DNA from 3 places in the Nostoc sp. ChiQUE02 genome. Region 3 is predicted to be linked to each of the others. Evidence: riboswitches for the same ligand, from Rfam matches in the RefSeq annotation. Region 3 holds a riboswitch; each other region holds the start of a gene.
What was found. Region 3 has a riboswitch for cobalamin ahead of cobG (precorrin-3B synthase). Riboswitches for the same ligand answer to the same signal wherever they lie in the genome.

Region 1 (4,066 bases), on a different contig from region 3:
TGCCGATTTGAGAATTTTTGAGAATAGCAGTCATTTGATCCGCGCAGATGAGCCAGAAGCGCTTTTAGATGCAATAGCCGGGTTTTTGGTTTACAAACGTTAGCTAAATTTGTAATACCATTTACTACTTTAATTTTAGTTGCCAAGCGATGTCTTCTGGTACGTCGGCAGTCTTGTATACGCAAAGAGCGATCGCCTACGGCGATAATAATCTTCGAGACCATCGCTCTGTTTGTCAACGTACTCCTCCTCAATAAGTGATCCAAGCCTTGTAACCAATTATTAATATATTGGTGGCGATAAAAGCTTGTTAGCAATCTTGGATGTTTATTTCTGGGGTCATTTTGATAACTGCCAGAGTTGGATGGAATAACATAAATGGCTTTCAAAAATTGCGCGTGCTGCTAACCCCTCGACAACCAATTTTTCCAGCCAGCGCTTAAATGCCCAACGACCGAGTATATGTAATGGAGGAACAGCGATCGCCACAACATCAGCAATATATTTAACCGTTGTCAGCCCAAAAGTACGAAAGTTATCAACACACAAGTCAATCGTTGGCACAATATGGGTTGAAATGTCTTCAGTTTTGATTAACTTGAATCCAGCCTGCACTAAAGTCGCTTGGAGTTCAGTGGCAATATGACAATTAGAAAAAATACCTTCTCTGTATTCCGCATTAGAACGCATCATATCGGCAACCAGCAGGTAGCCACCATTACTCAATAAACAAGCCGCACCCTGAGCCAAATCGTCAACAGCAATATATTGACTGCTTTCACTCAACAGAACTAAATCGTAGGAGTTTGATGAGTGAAAATCTTCAAATCTCGTTAAGTAAAAAGGTACTTGACCGTTGGTATTTTGAATAAATCTCTCTTGCTGAAGTACATCGGGTGCTAATCCCTCAACACTAAAACCGCGATCACACAAATATGCCGCATTACCACCAATGCCACAGCCTACGTCAAGCACAGTTTTTGTACCCTCTGGGATAAAACTGAAAAGTTTGGCTGCATAGCTTTCTTGCGCCACACGCAGGCGAGTTAGAGTTAATTCTTCACCATAAGTAAGTAGTGGCTCCCAATACCCATAATGGAGATAGTTGGAATTTGTGAGTCCCATGTAATAATCTATCGCCGCATTTTGGTAGCGAGTAGGTTTCGGAATCTTGCTTAATTGTGGTTTGAGCATTGAGGAATAAAGTAAGTATTAGGGCATTAAGCTTGGTTGAAATTCTGACCATCGCTTGCAAACTTGTTCGTAGCAATCGGGTGGAGTAATTTTTAGTTGGTGTAAAAAATTAACCTCTATCTGAGGTTCTGCCTTTAGCACCAGAAGAATATCTTGATGGGGATTGTATGTTGCGACTGCTGGGAAAATGGATGAGATTATAGATGAGTTAAGTGATTGTGATCGCAAGTAAAACCCAATCAGATCCCAGGGGAGAAATTGGAGAGTAAAGGGAACTGTATCAAGACTTGTATTTGTAGGGTGAGTAACTTTAGTATCCACATCACAAATAACAATTCCCCGCCCAAATGACTGAAATCCCTTCCATCCTGTGTAACCGATTACCAGCAGATTATTATGAATAAAGTTGTTTTGCCAGTAGCCAAAATTTCCTTGCCAAACACTATTGGATGGTCGCATTGACTTCCTCCCCCAACACCAATGATTCAATGCGAACCTGCTCAAGCTCTCGTCCAATCAATACTAATCGCGTTTGACGGGGTTCCTGGGGTTGCCAAAGATGGTCATAAAAGTAGTTAAATCGATTACCAACCCCCTGTAATACCGGACGGATAGCTTTGTTTGGAACTGGTACAAATCCCTTAATTCGATAATTCATAATTCATAATTACGTTTTGTGACGGGGATTTAGCTAGGCTTCAATTGTGTTCTGCCTCTAGAACTAGGGGATTTAACCCCCCAAACTTATTTAAAATCCAAATATTCATAAATAGCTGCGATCGCTACCTAATCAAGCTTGAGGGATTTTGGTTGGCAAAGTTTCTGTCCATCAATTCTGTGCGTGAGTTTGCCCGCACAGCGCGGAACATTCCAAATCGACACAACCTTGCACCAAACGCCAAACGCATTAGTAAAAGCGTCGGTACTTCGCGCACAGACTTGACAAAACCAGACAGTCCAAAACGCACCAATCCCTCTGGTCGAGCCACTCCTTGCCAAATCGAATCGAACCAAGAAGGAAGGGTTTCTTGAGTCCAGTCTGCCGTAATTACCTCCCCATCAACTAATTCTGTCCCCGCCAAAAGCTCAGAAAAGCCTTCAATACTGGAAAAAGCTGGATGAGACCACTGCTCGAGCAGTTGCCGCATTACTGATTTCTCCCAAAAATTTAGCGGCTTTTGGCGGTCATCTCTCTGATTCCAGTCAGCTACAACCAACACTCCACCAGGCTTTAGCACCCGCATTAATTCTCTGGCAAAAACGGTTTTATCTGGCATGTGGGGGCCTGCTTCGATTGACCAGACCACATCAAAACTGGCATCTGGAAACGACAATGCCATTGCATCATCAACCGCAAACTGGGCGTTTAGCCCAAGGGGTGTTAACTCCTGGGCGCGTTTCACCTGAATAGGACTGATGGTAATCCCTGTAACAGCAAACCCATAATCCCGCGCTAAAATCCGACTGCTACCCCCAATCCCACAGCCAACATCTAAGACAGTAGCACCAGGGGGTAATTTTTCTATTCCACCCCATTTAACCATTTCATGTACAAAGTCAGATTTAGCAGCCAAAAAATCCTTTCGTCGTGGCGGCGAACCGTAGTGACCAAGGTGAATGTGTTCTCCCCAATAAAACTCTAGGATGCCGTCAAGTGTCCATTGATCGTAGGAATTGGCAACTGTGGATGAGGATTGATACTTGCGGGCAGTTAGGAAATAAGCCGCAATTCCAATTACTAATAGCATCAGAAAAACAATTACAGAATATAATAAACTTGGCATTTTTTTGAACTATCCTGTACATCTATTTGAGTCGATCTAACGGTTTATTTATTGCTGCTCGTCCCGAATCAGACAAGCTATGTCGTAACCGCCCGACGGATGCAATTGCAATATAAATCATCCGATACATCGATATTGCAATGTTTTGAACATCTTGAGTAATTTTCGCTTGCAGTAGACTGGGCTTGTATTTGCCTTGAGGGATACCCGTTTGTTTGACAAAGGGGTGAATAGCAGTAGGAATCTTCCCAGTTCGGTGAAGATAGAATTTCGACATGATAATTAACTGAAGTATTCATTTAGTAACTTAGCAATTTCTATACGTGATTGGGAAAGTATTTGTTCAGTGGTCAAACAGGAATATGTACGTCATACACGCCATTTTCTACCTGTTTTAAACAACTTCCACCTGTTAGTTAATACAGCTTCTTTTTGTCGCAATGACTATTTACAAACGATACTCTCGTCTGGAGTAGATTATAGCGATCGCTGGATCTCAAGACACAATTTGTACCGAAAATTAACCGCTTACCCTCTCATAGAAAGTCGTAATCTGTAGCGTCTTGATATGTGGGACTATGAGAACGTAAAGCTGATTAGTTGTATAAACCTTCATAAAAATACTTATCTGTGCCTCGCAGATGTACAAAATTTACAAGTCAACTTCGGCGGGCATTCTGACTCACAAGGCAAGCCTTGTTTACAGCTGCGGGACAGCGCCGGATTTACACCGGACTTTCCCCGTTTCCTCTAGTGGCTGTTCCCCACTAGAACCGAGATTCATCTGGATAATAACACAACTGCGATTTGCTTGCATAAAAATCAATGGGCGGTCTATATTTGCATTCGCTATTAATCGGGACAAGTCTCATTCTTTACTAAGCGTTTATTTTCTACTCAGCGTTGCAGAGTCGTTTGTTTAGCAGTGTTGGGATGGTAGAGTCCATCCGCTTATCGGATAGTAAAACAACAGCCGAAACTCGTTATTTCATTAGTAGCCTTATCAAGAATGCTGAAGAATTTTCTAATGCTGTTCGTAGCCATTGGGGTATAGAAAACTCATTACATTGGGTGTTGGATGTTGCATT
Region 2 (4,066 bases), on a different contig from region 3:
AGTAAACTTTATTTATGGCAACATCACCCATGCCAATCAATATATCCAAGATTTACTGAGACTGCTGCAACTATATCAGCAAAACTATCCTCATCCAGTAACGGAAATTCAAAAAGAAACAGAAGCGATCGACTTAAATTTCCTGATTGCAGACTTGCCAAACTTGCTCACTTCGATGACAGTTGGTGCCGAACGAATCACAGAAATTGTCCTATCTCTGCGAAACTTTTCCCGGTTAGATGAAGCAGAAATGAAAGCTGTGAATATCCATGAGGGTATAGATAATACGTTGATGATTCTAGAACATCGCCTCAAACCTAAATCTAACAATCAAACAATTGAGGTGATTAAAGAGTACGGCGATCTACCATTAGTAGAATGTTACGCTGGACAACTGAATCAAGTATTTATGAATCTTCTAGCAAATGCGATCGATGCTTTAGAAGAGTCATTAGTCATTAGTCATTCGTCATTTGCAACCGACAAAGGACAAACTACTAATGACAGAGGACAAATTCGCATTCACACCCAACTAACTAACCAAAAGCAAGTAGTTATTCGGATTGGCGACAATGGTTTGGGTATTCCAGAAGTTATACAAAAACACTTATTTGAACCATTTTTTACGACTAAACCAATTGGTAAAGGTACTGGGTTGGGTTTATCTATTAGTTACCAGATTATCACCCAAAAACATCAGGGAAAATTAGAATGTATTTCTGCTCCTGGGCAGGGGACAGAATTTGTAATTGTAATTCCGCTAAATCAGCAAGCTATCTAATTGTCGACATCATCCTACGTAGTTAAAAATTTAACTAAAGTAGAATGATTAACTTTGCTCGAAAGGGTAAAAAGTCGCTGCTCAAACTTGGTAATGGTGATATAGTTACTCCAATCGGTTCTGATGGGAAGCAGCCATCGGACGCAAGGGGGAAAGTCCGGTGTAAATCCGGCGCTGTCCCGCAACTGTGAACCAAAATTAGGTGAGTCAGGATGCCCGCCGGTTAGAATCAATTCGTTTACATAAATCTGCGAGGTACAGATTATGAAAAGAAAAAAACAGGCGTTAGTCAGTCTAACCCTGATGGGAGTTATCAGTTTTTATCTAGTAGTTGGTTTACCCAAACCTGCCTACGCCATGCACATTATGGAAGGTTTTTTACCCGTGCAGTGGGCAATTTTTTGGTGGATTGTGGCATTACCATTTTTTCTACTCGGATTGCGTAGTCTGACTCGCATTACCCAAGCTAACCCGGAACTGAAACTACTGCTGGGTTTGGCTGGTGCTTTCACTTTCGTGCTGTCAGCGTTAAAAATCCCTTCCGTTACAGGTAGTTGTTCTCATCCTACGGGAACAGGGTTAGGTGCGGTGCTGTTTGGCCCTCTGACTATGTCGGTTTTGGGTAGCTTAGTATTGTTGTTTCAAGCTTTGTTGCTGGCGCATGGCGGCTTGACGACGCTGGGGGCAAATGCTTTTTCGATGGCGATCGCTGGACCATTTATGGCTTACTGGATATATAATCTCACAATAAAGTTGGGTGGTAAACAAAAAATCGCCATATTTTTAGCAGCTGCGATCGCAGATTTACTCACCTATATTATCACTTCTATTCAACTCGCCCTGGCTTTTCCTGCACCTGTTGGCGGGTTTATCGCTTCGTTTACTAAATTCGCCGGAATTTTTGCCATTACTCAAGTTCCCTTAGCAATTAGTGAAGGATTGCTAACTGTGTTGGTGTGGAACTGGCTGCAATCTTATAATCCTCAAGAATTGGAATTGTTGAAATTAATCAAGCAGGGGCGTCAAAGCAATGAGTCAATCTAAAAAAGGGTTGAGTAACTGGTTGTTGGTAGTAGCAGTTATAGCTTTAGCGGTTGCACCGTTAATATTTGTGTGTGGTGGAGAATTTGCTGGTTCCGATGACAAAGCCGAAAAAGCAATTACTGAAATACAACCTGGATATAAACCCTGGTTTAAATCATTTTTTGAACCAGCTAGTGGGGAAATAGAAAGCTTATTATTTGCTTCCCAAGCAGCTTTAGGTGCTGGAGTAGTTGGTTATGCAATTGGGTTGTATAAAGGACGTTCCCAACAACAGAAACGTGAAGAATGAGCCTGCAAATAGACACTTTAGCTTATACTAATCGACTGCGAAGATTGCCACCAGAACATAAACTAATTTTTGCATTTACTACTCTTGCTATTTCCATTGCTGCCCATCCGCTAGTGCAAATTTTAATAGCGCTTTGGATGGGCATTTGGACAGTTATTTATGCAAGAATACCGGCTGGTGTTTATTTCCGCTTGTTAATGTTCACCATAGTTTTTTGTTTGACAAGTTTACCAGCACTGATGGTGAATGGAGTTGCGATGTCTACGACGGGCTACGCCTACGCTGATTTGCCAAGCGTACAATTAGATTCGTGGTATGGACTAACTCTCGGACACTTCTATATTTATATCAGTCATGGAGGCAGTATTCAAGCATTTAGAATTTTAACCAGAGCATTAGCCTCTGTCTCTTGCCTATATTTTCTCATGCTAACTGTTCCTTTCACGGAAATATTACAAACTCTGCGTTCCTTGCGATTTCCAGTGCTTTTAACCGATTTATTATTACTAATGTATCGGTTTATTTTCATCCTGCTGAACACAGCCGATGAATTGTGGACAGCACAAAATTCTCGTGGTGGCTACCGCACTCTTGCTAGTGGGATGAAGAGTTTAGCGCTACTAATCGGGCAACTATTACAGCGAACCTTACAACGATATAGTCAGTTTTCTCTCGGATTGCAAGCACGGGGTTTTGTGAGTGAATTTCGAGTTTGGCATCCCCGCCGCTATCATCCCCAAGCGCGATATATCATCGAAGCAATTTGCGGGTGTCTAGGATTAATAGGATTAGAATTTTGGCAAAATGCAGGAATATTTACTAGAATTTGAGCAGGTAAGTTACACCTATCCAGGCTCACAGGAATCAGCTTTGAATGGTGTAACATTGAAGATTCCATTTGGTAAAAAATGTGCGTTAATTGGTCAAAATGGTTGTGGTAAAACTACACTATTCTTATTAGCTAATGGCTTATATAAACCTAATACCGGTATTGTCCGTTGGCGTGGTGAGCCGTTAATCTATAACCGGAATTATCTTAGTAACTTACGGCAGAAGATTGGACTAGTATTTCAAGATCCAGAACAACAATTAGTAGCTTCTACTGTTGAAGAAGATATATCTTACGGTTTGTGTAATTTGGGTTTGCCAGAACCTGAAATTAAAGACCGAGTAGAGCAAGCATTAGTTGAATTTGGGCTAACTGATTTAGCAGAAAGACCAGTACATCACCTGAGTTTAGGGCAGAAAAAGCGAGTTTCTATAGCTGATGTGATGGTGTTGCAACCGGAACTGTTGGTGTTGGATGAGCCAACTGCCTATTTAGATATAAAACATACTCGTAACTTGATAGCAACTTTGAAAAAGATTCATCGGGATGGAACTACTTTAGTAATGGCAACCCATGATTTAGATTTAGTTTACCGCTGGGCAGATTGGGTTTTTGTCATGGATAAAGGGCGGCTGATGCTAGAAGGTAAACCACAAGATGTATTTAATCAGCGTCCACTTTTAGAAGAGTTAGAGTTGGGCGTACCATTAATATATGAGATGTTATTTGATGGGCTATCTGCTGAGGAAGAAGTAGTTATAGAACGAGTGCGACAACGGATATTAGAGCTATTTCGTAATTTTTCATGATTATACAGGAAACAGAGTAATGTTGAAGGTTTTTGCTGATCGTGGTGGTACATTCACAGATATTGTCGCTGTTACTAATAATCAATCAATTATAGATGGACTCTCAAAACATCCTGAACGTTTTTTAATTGTTCCTCTGCCTAATCAACAATGGATTATAGTCTATAAACTACTTTCAGAAAATCCCGAACAATATCAAGATGCAGCCATCCAAGGTATTCGGGATATCATAGGTATTTCTAGCAACGAACCCATTCCTAATGAAGAGATAGAAGTGGTAAAAATGGGGACAACAGTAGCAACAAATGCGCTGT
Region 3 (4,066 bases):
TACATCTGCTGGCAGCACATTTAGGTTCGCTTCTGACCGGATGATTGCAAAGGAATTACGGTAAATTTCGTTGGCTTCTCGGATGTAGTCGGGCATTCAATTTGAGATTTTAAATTTTGGATTGACGTATAAAAATCAAAAGGCTTAGATTCCTAACTTCTCTAAAAAGTTGGGAATGTTGTAGTTCACGAATGATTTAGGAGTAATGTTAAATAAGTGCTGTAATTGAGTCAGTGCATATCGATTAGCAAATTCCCCAAAGGACTCGTCAGAATTTAGGCGTTGAATTTTATATACATATAGCATCCGCTCTATTAATGCAGGTAGTTCGGCAAAAGTTACATATTGATATAGTTCACGTCCGAATTTCTGCTTGCTATCACCAACATAAACGTGATAACCCTCTACAGTTCCATTGTCAGCCTCAATGCTGACGCCGAGAAGAGTAATATCACTCTTGCTATGCTGGGCACAAGATTTTTCGCAGCCGCTGAAGTGGATATTAACTGGGCAATCCAGAGTAACGCGAGTTTCAAGATACTCCGCTAATGTCAATGCATGACTTTTGGTGTCTGTGGCAGAAGAGGCGCAACCCCTTTTGCCAGAACAGGCAACTAATCCACTCTTGATGTTGGTTGCTGAGGAATCTAATCCTAAGAAAGCAATTTCACTTTGGACATCGCCAACCCATTGCTGAGGAATATCTGTAAGAAGCAAATTTTGCCAAGGGGTTAGCCTGAGAGTTCCACTACCGTATTTTGCTGCTAAATCTGCTAAACCCCGCATCTGTCTACTCTCCAATCGCCCAAGGGGCAAGACAACACCAATGTAAAATAAGCCTTGCTGACGTTGGAGATGGATGCCAATATGCTGATACTTTCCCTCTCCTTGCAAAAGAGTAGAGAATTTCTCCCCCTTCCCTATTAGGGAAGGGAGTTGGGGGGTTAGGTCTTTTCTTGTTTCACTGTACAAAAGAGAAAAAGGTAGACGCTGCTGAACTTCCTGGAGATAATTTTCGCAACCCAAAGTATTTAGCAACTCTCTCAGGCGTAGCTTACGCTTATTCGTAGTATGACTATGAACTAGATAGACATCCGCCAAAGCTGCCAAGACGGGCAAACATTCCTCTGGTAGTAAAAAAATACCCATGTCGCTAGGCGGTTGACCCTTCTCGCCGACACTGAGATAGAGGCGAAAATAAACATTACCGTCAACTAAAACAGCAGCAAAGGCGATATCATTCAAGCGATCGCACACCCGAATTATCCCACCACCATCAAAGCAAACGCTAAATTTTGCCGACAGTCCCGAAAGCGCCGGATGTGCTGCAATACAATCATCCCAACCTTGGACAAAAGGGCGAGTATCGATTAATTCCTGGGGGTCGATACCAGCGGTTGGACTGGTCATAATATTGCGGATTTGGTCTACAACAGTATTATGAGAACCTAATCCCATTTCCTGGAGGTACTTCAGAACCTCAGCATTTATCCCTGTGCGGATTTCACGGACTTGCAGGTTAGCTCGATTAGTCACATCTATATAGCCGCCACCGTGCTGTTCTGCTATATCTGCGATCGCACGGCACTGCTGACTACTAATAATTCCACCTGGTATTCTAATGCGAGATAATATACCATCTGCGGCGGGAGTAGCATAAAACAAGCCAGGACAAGTGGCAAATCCAGAAAGCAAACTTAAACTCCTTCCCCGTGCAACGCAGGGAGTAGACGGTGAGTGTGTCTTGAGCACATCCTGAGAGTTGGCATTCTGACTTGGGCGATCCCATCACAGCTGCGGCACAGTCCCGGAATTTCACCGGAGTTTCCCAACTCTCAGCTTTAGTAATTCAGACTTTGTTTAGGTTATAGATATCAACCAGACATCATCCAGATAATTATCTTACATTAATATAGCCATAAATTTTACCTGAGCTTATCCACTGCCGTGTTAAGTGGCTCATGCGCCAGTGCGATCGCATGGAAATTCCTACTCCCTGAAGACAAACTTTTTGTTAGTCTAGGGTAGCTGAAAACTCAGCTTGTTCCCTAGACAAAACACGAGCAAAGGCGATTTTCTCTGGAATCTTAACAACTTTCTCCTGATGTTTCACAAGCACCAATACTCACCCAGCGGCTAGAACCATCTTCCCAATGTTCTTTCTTCCAAATGGGGGCATTGTGTTTGAGAGTATCAATAGCATATTGGCAAGCTTCAAACGCCTCACTCCGATGAGGACAACCCACTGCTACTAAAACGCTGATTTCCCCAACTCGCAAACGTCCAACGCGATGATAAATCGCTACTCGATTCACATCAGACGTAGATAAACGAATATCAGCAGCAATTTGATAAAATATCCGCAACGCCATCGGTTCGTAAGCTTGATACTCTAAAGCAATCACAGGTTTACCATCGGTTTGATTGCGAACCATACCACTCATCACAACCACAGCACCGTTGGCTGGATCGTCAGACTTGGTGTAGATTTCTTCAAGAGACAATGGTGCAAAGGTAATGGCAAAACTATCTTCGGCTCTTGGTTTAACAGCAGAGGCAAGTGTAGTCGTCATAAATGCATTGATATTATGTGGGCTTTTTCTATTGTCTCTGAAGAAAGCGTTGCTAGTCTATATTTAGTAGCTCTTGTTAATGCTTTTGAGCAAAAAAGGGTTTTTAAAGTTTAACAATTTTGTTGCCCATCAGCAAAGCAATCAAGGGTTAAAATTCTCTTATTATAAGTAGGTTGGCACGATAAAACTAAACTATGTAAAGAAAGATAAAGTAAGCTAAAACCTTCTTATCTCTTGCCTTCTGCGTCTTGCCACTTTCTTTATTTTAACTACAAATTTTGAGGTCAACCTAGTTTGTAAAAGTAATTTTATCTGTTAGCAAAAAATTATAATGACGCAAATATTATAAAATTTACTTAAAATAACGGAAATTTACTGTTATCCGCTTTAAGGCATATTATTATAATTAAAGCGATCAAGTTATCTGCTTGTTCACTTATTTAAATAATCTGATAGTGACTTTATTCAGCTATCAAGTGCATTCAGGAGGCAGAAGGAACCCCCGCGCAAGCAACTGCCTGGGATTGAACAAGAGGCAATGGAACAGGGAGCAAGCAAAAAAGAGAAGAAGCAGGGAGCAAAAGCAGTGGGGAAAAGGGGAAAACTCACCCCCTTGCCCCCCGCCCCAATTCCTCTTTTTCCCTGCTTATTGCCCCTTTCAAGAACTAGCAATAGTTAGGAACAATTTATGAAATCTTTCGTGTGTAACAATGAATCAGCTAGGCTTGAGGCTCTGCGTCAGTACCAGATTCTCGACACTCCACCAGAACAAGCATTCGACGAGCTAGCGTTCTTGGCCGCACAGATTTGTAACACACCAATCGCCTTGATTAATCTAATTGACGCTAACCGTCAGTGGTTCAAAGCTAAGGTAGGGTTGGATTTACAGGAAATGCCACGAAATAACGAGTTTGGCTCAATTTGTATAGAAAGTGGCGAAGTTCTGATTATTCCCGACACCTTGAGTGATGAACGATTTACTACAAATCCCCTAGTTATCTCAGATGAATTCAGTGTGAGATTTTATGCTGGCGTCCCTTTGTTAGCACCGACAGGAGAAGCGATCGGAACTCTGTGTATAATTGATCGCGTACCACACCAAATTAGTCCCCAACAGGTGGAAGCACTGCAATCTCTTAGCCGCGTGGTAGTTAGACAACTAGAAATCCGGCGGAACTTAGTTGAACTGGCAAGCATAAAACAGGAGTACAAGCAGGCACAAGAAGCATTACATCAAAGCGAATCTACTTTAAGCAGCTTTTTTAACAGTTCGCCGATGATGATGGGAATTGCCGAGTTGGTAGATAATGACATCCTACATATTTCGGATAACCCCGCCACAGCGAAATCCTTTGGACTCACGCCACAAGCAATGCAAAATCGGCTAGCGCGAGATATGGGTGCAACAGATAAGCGTGTGTCCCAGTGGATACATCACTACCGTCAAGCAGAGCGCACTCAATCACCCGTCAAATTTGAATATTCTTACGATA

Region 1: another riboswitch for cobalamin. It lies ahead of RM347_RS28845 (hypothetical protein); the one in region 3 lies ahead of cobG (precorrin-3B synthase).
Region 2: another riboswitch for cobalamin. It lies ahead of RM347_RS24050 (energy-coupling factor ABC transporter permease); the one in region 3 lies ahead of cobG (precorrin-3B synthase).

Annotation. Positions count from the first base shown of each region.
Region 1 covers NZ_JAVRBN020000042.1:7,979-12,044, forward strand. The annotation lists gene RM347_RS28820 (alpha/beta fold hydrolase) at 1-103, shown strand, start outside; gene RM347_RS28825 (class I SAM-dependent methyltransferase) at 340-1,194, opposite strand; gene RM347_RS28830 (hypothetical protein) at 1,213-1,653, opposite strand; partial or broken gene RM347_RS28835 (GTP-binding protein) at 1,637-1,846, opposite strand; gene RM347_RS28840 (methyltransferase domain-containing protein) at 1,977-2,978, opposite strand; gene RM347_RS28845 (hypothetical protein) at 3,001-3,255, opposite strand; cobalamin riboswitch at 3,629-3,771, opposite strand; partial or broken gene RM347_RS28850 (ISAs1 family transposase) at 3,903-4,066, shown strand, end outside.
Region 2 covers NZ_JAVRBN020000027.1:15,775-19,840, reverse strand. The annotation lists gene RM347_RS24055 (ATP-binding protein) at 1-781, shown strand, start outside; cobalamin riboswitch at 880-1,019, shown strand; gene RM347_RS24050 (energy-coupling factor ABC transporter permease) at 1,046-1,825, shown strand; gene RM347_RS24045 (energy-coupling factor ABC transporter substrate-binding protein) at 1,812-2,114, shown strand; gene cbiQ (cobalt ECF transporter T component CbiQ) at 2,111-2,944, shown strand; gene RM347_RS24035 (energy-coupling factor ABC transporter ATP-binding protein) at 2,919-3,752, shown strand; gene RM347_RS24030 (hydantoinase/oxoprolinase family protein) at 3,772-4,066, shown strand, end outside.
Region 3 covers NZ_JAVRBN020000026.1:37,368-41,433, reverse strand. The annotation lists gene RM347_RS23720 (precorrin-8X methylmutase) at 1-96, opposite strand, end outside; gene cobG (precorrin-3B synthase) at 145-1,752, opposite strand; adenosylcobalamin-variant (AdoCbl-variant) riboswitch at 1,756-1,839, opposite strand; gene RM347_RS23710 (molybdenum cofactor biosynthesis protein MoaE) at 2,088-2,573, opposite strand; gene RM347_RS23705 (hybrid sensor histidine kinase/response regulator) at 3,262-4,066, shown strand, end outside.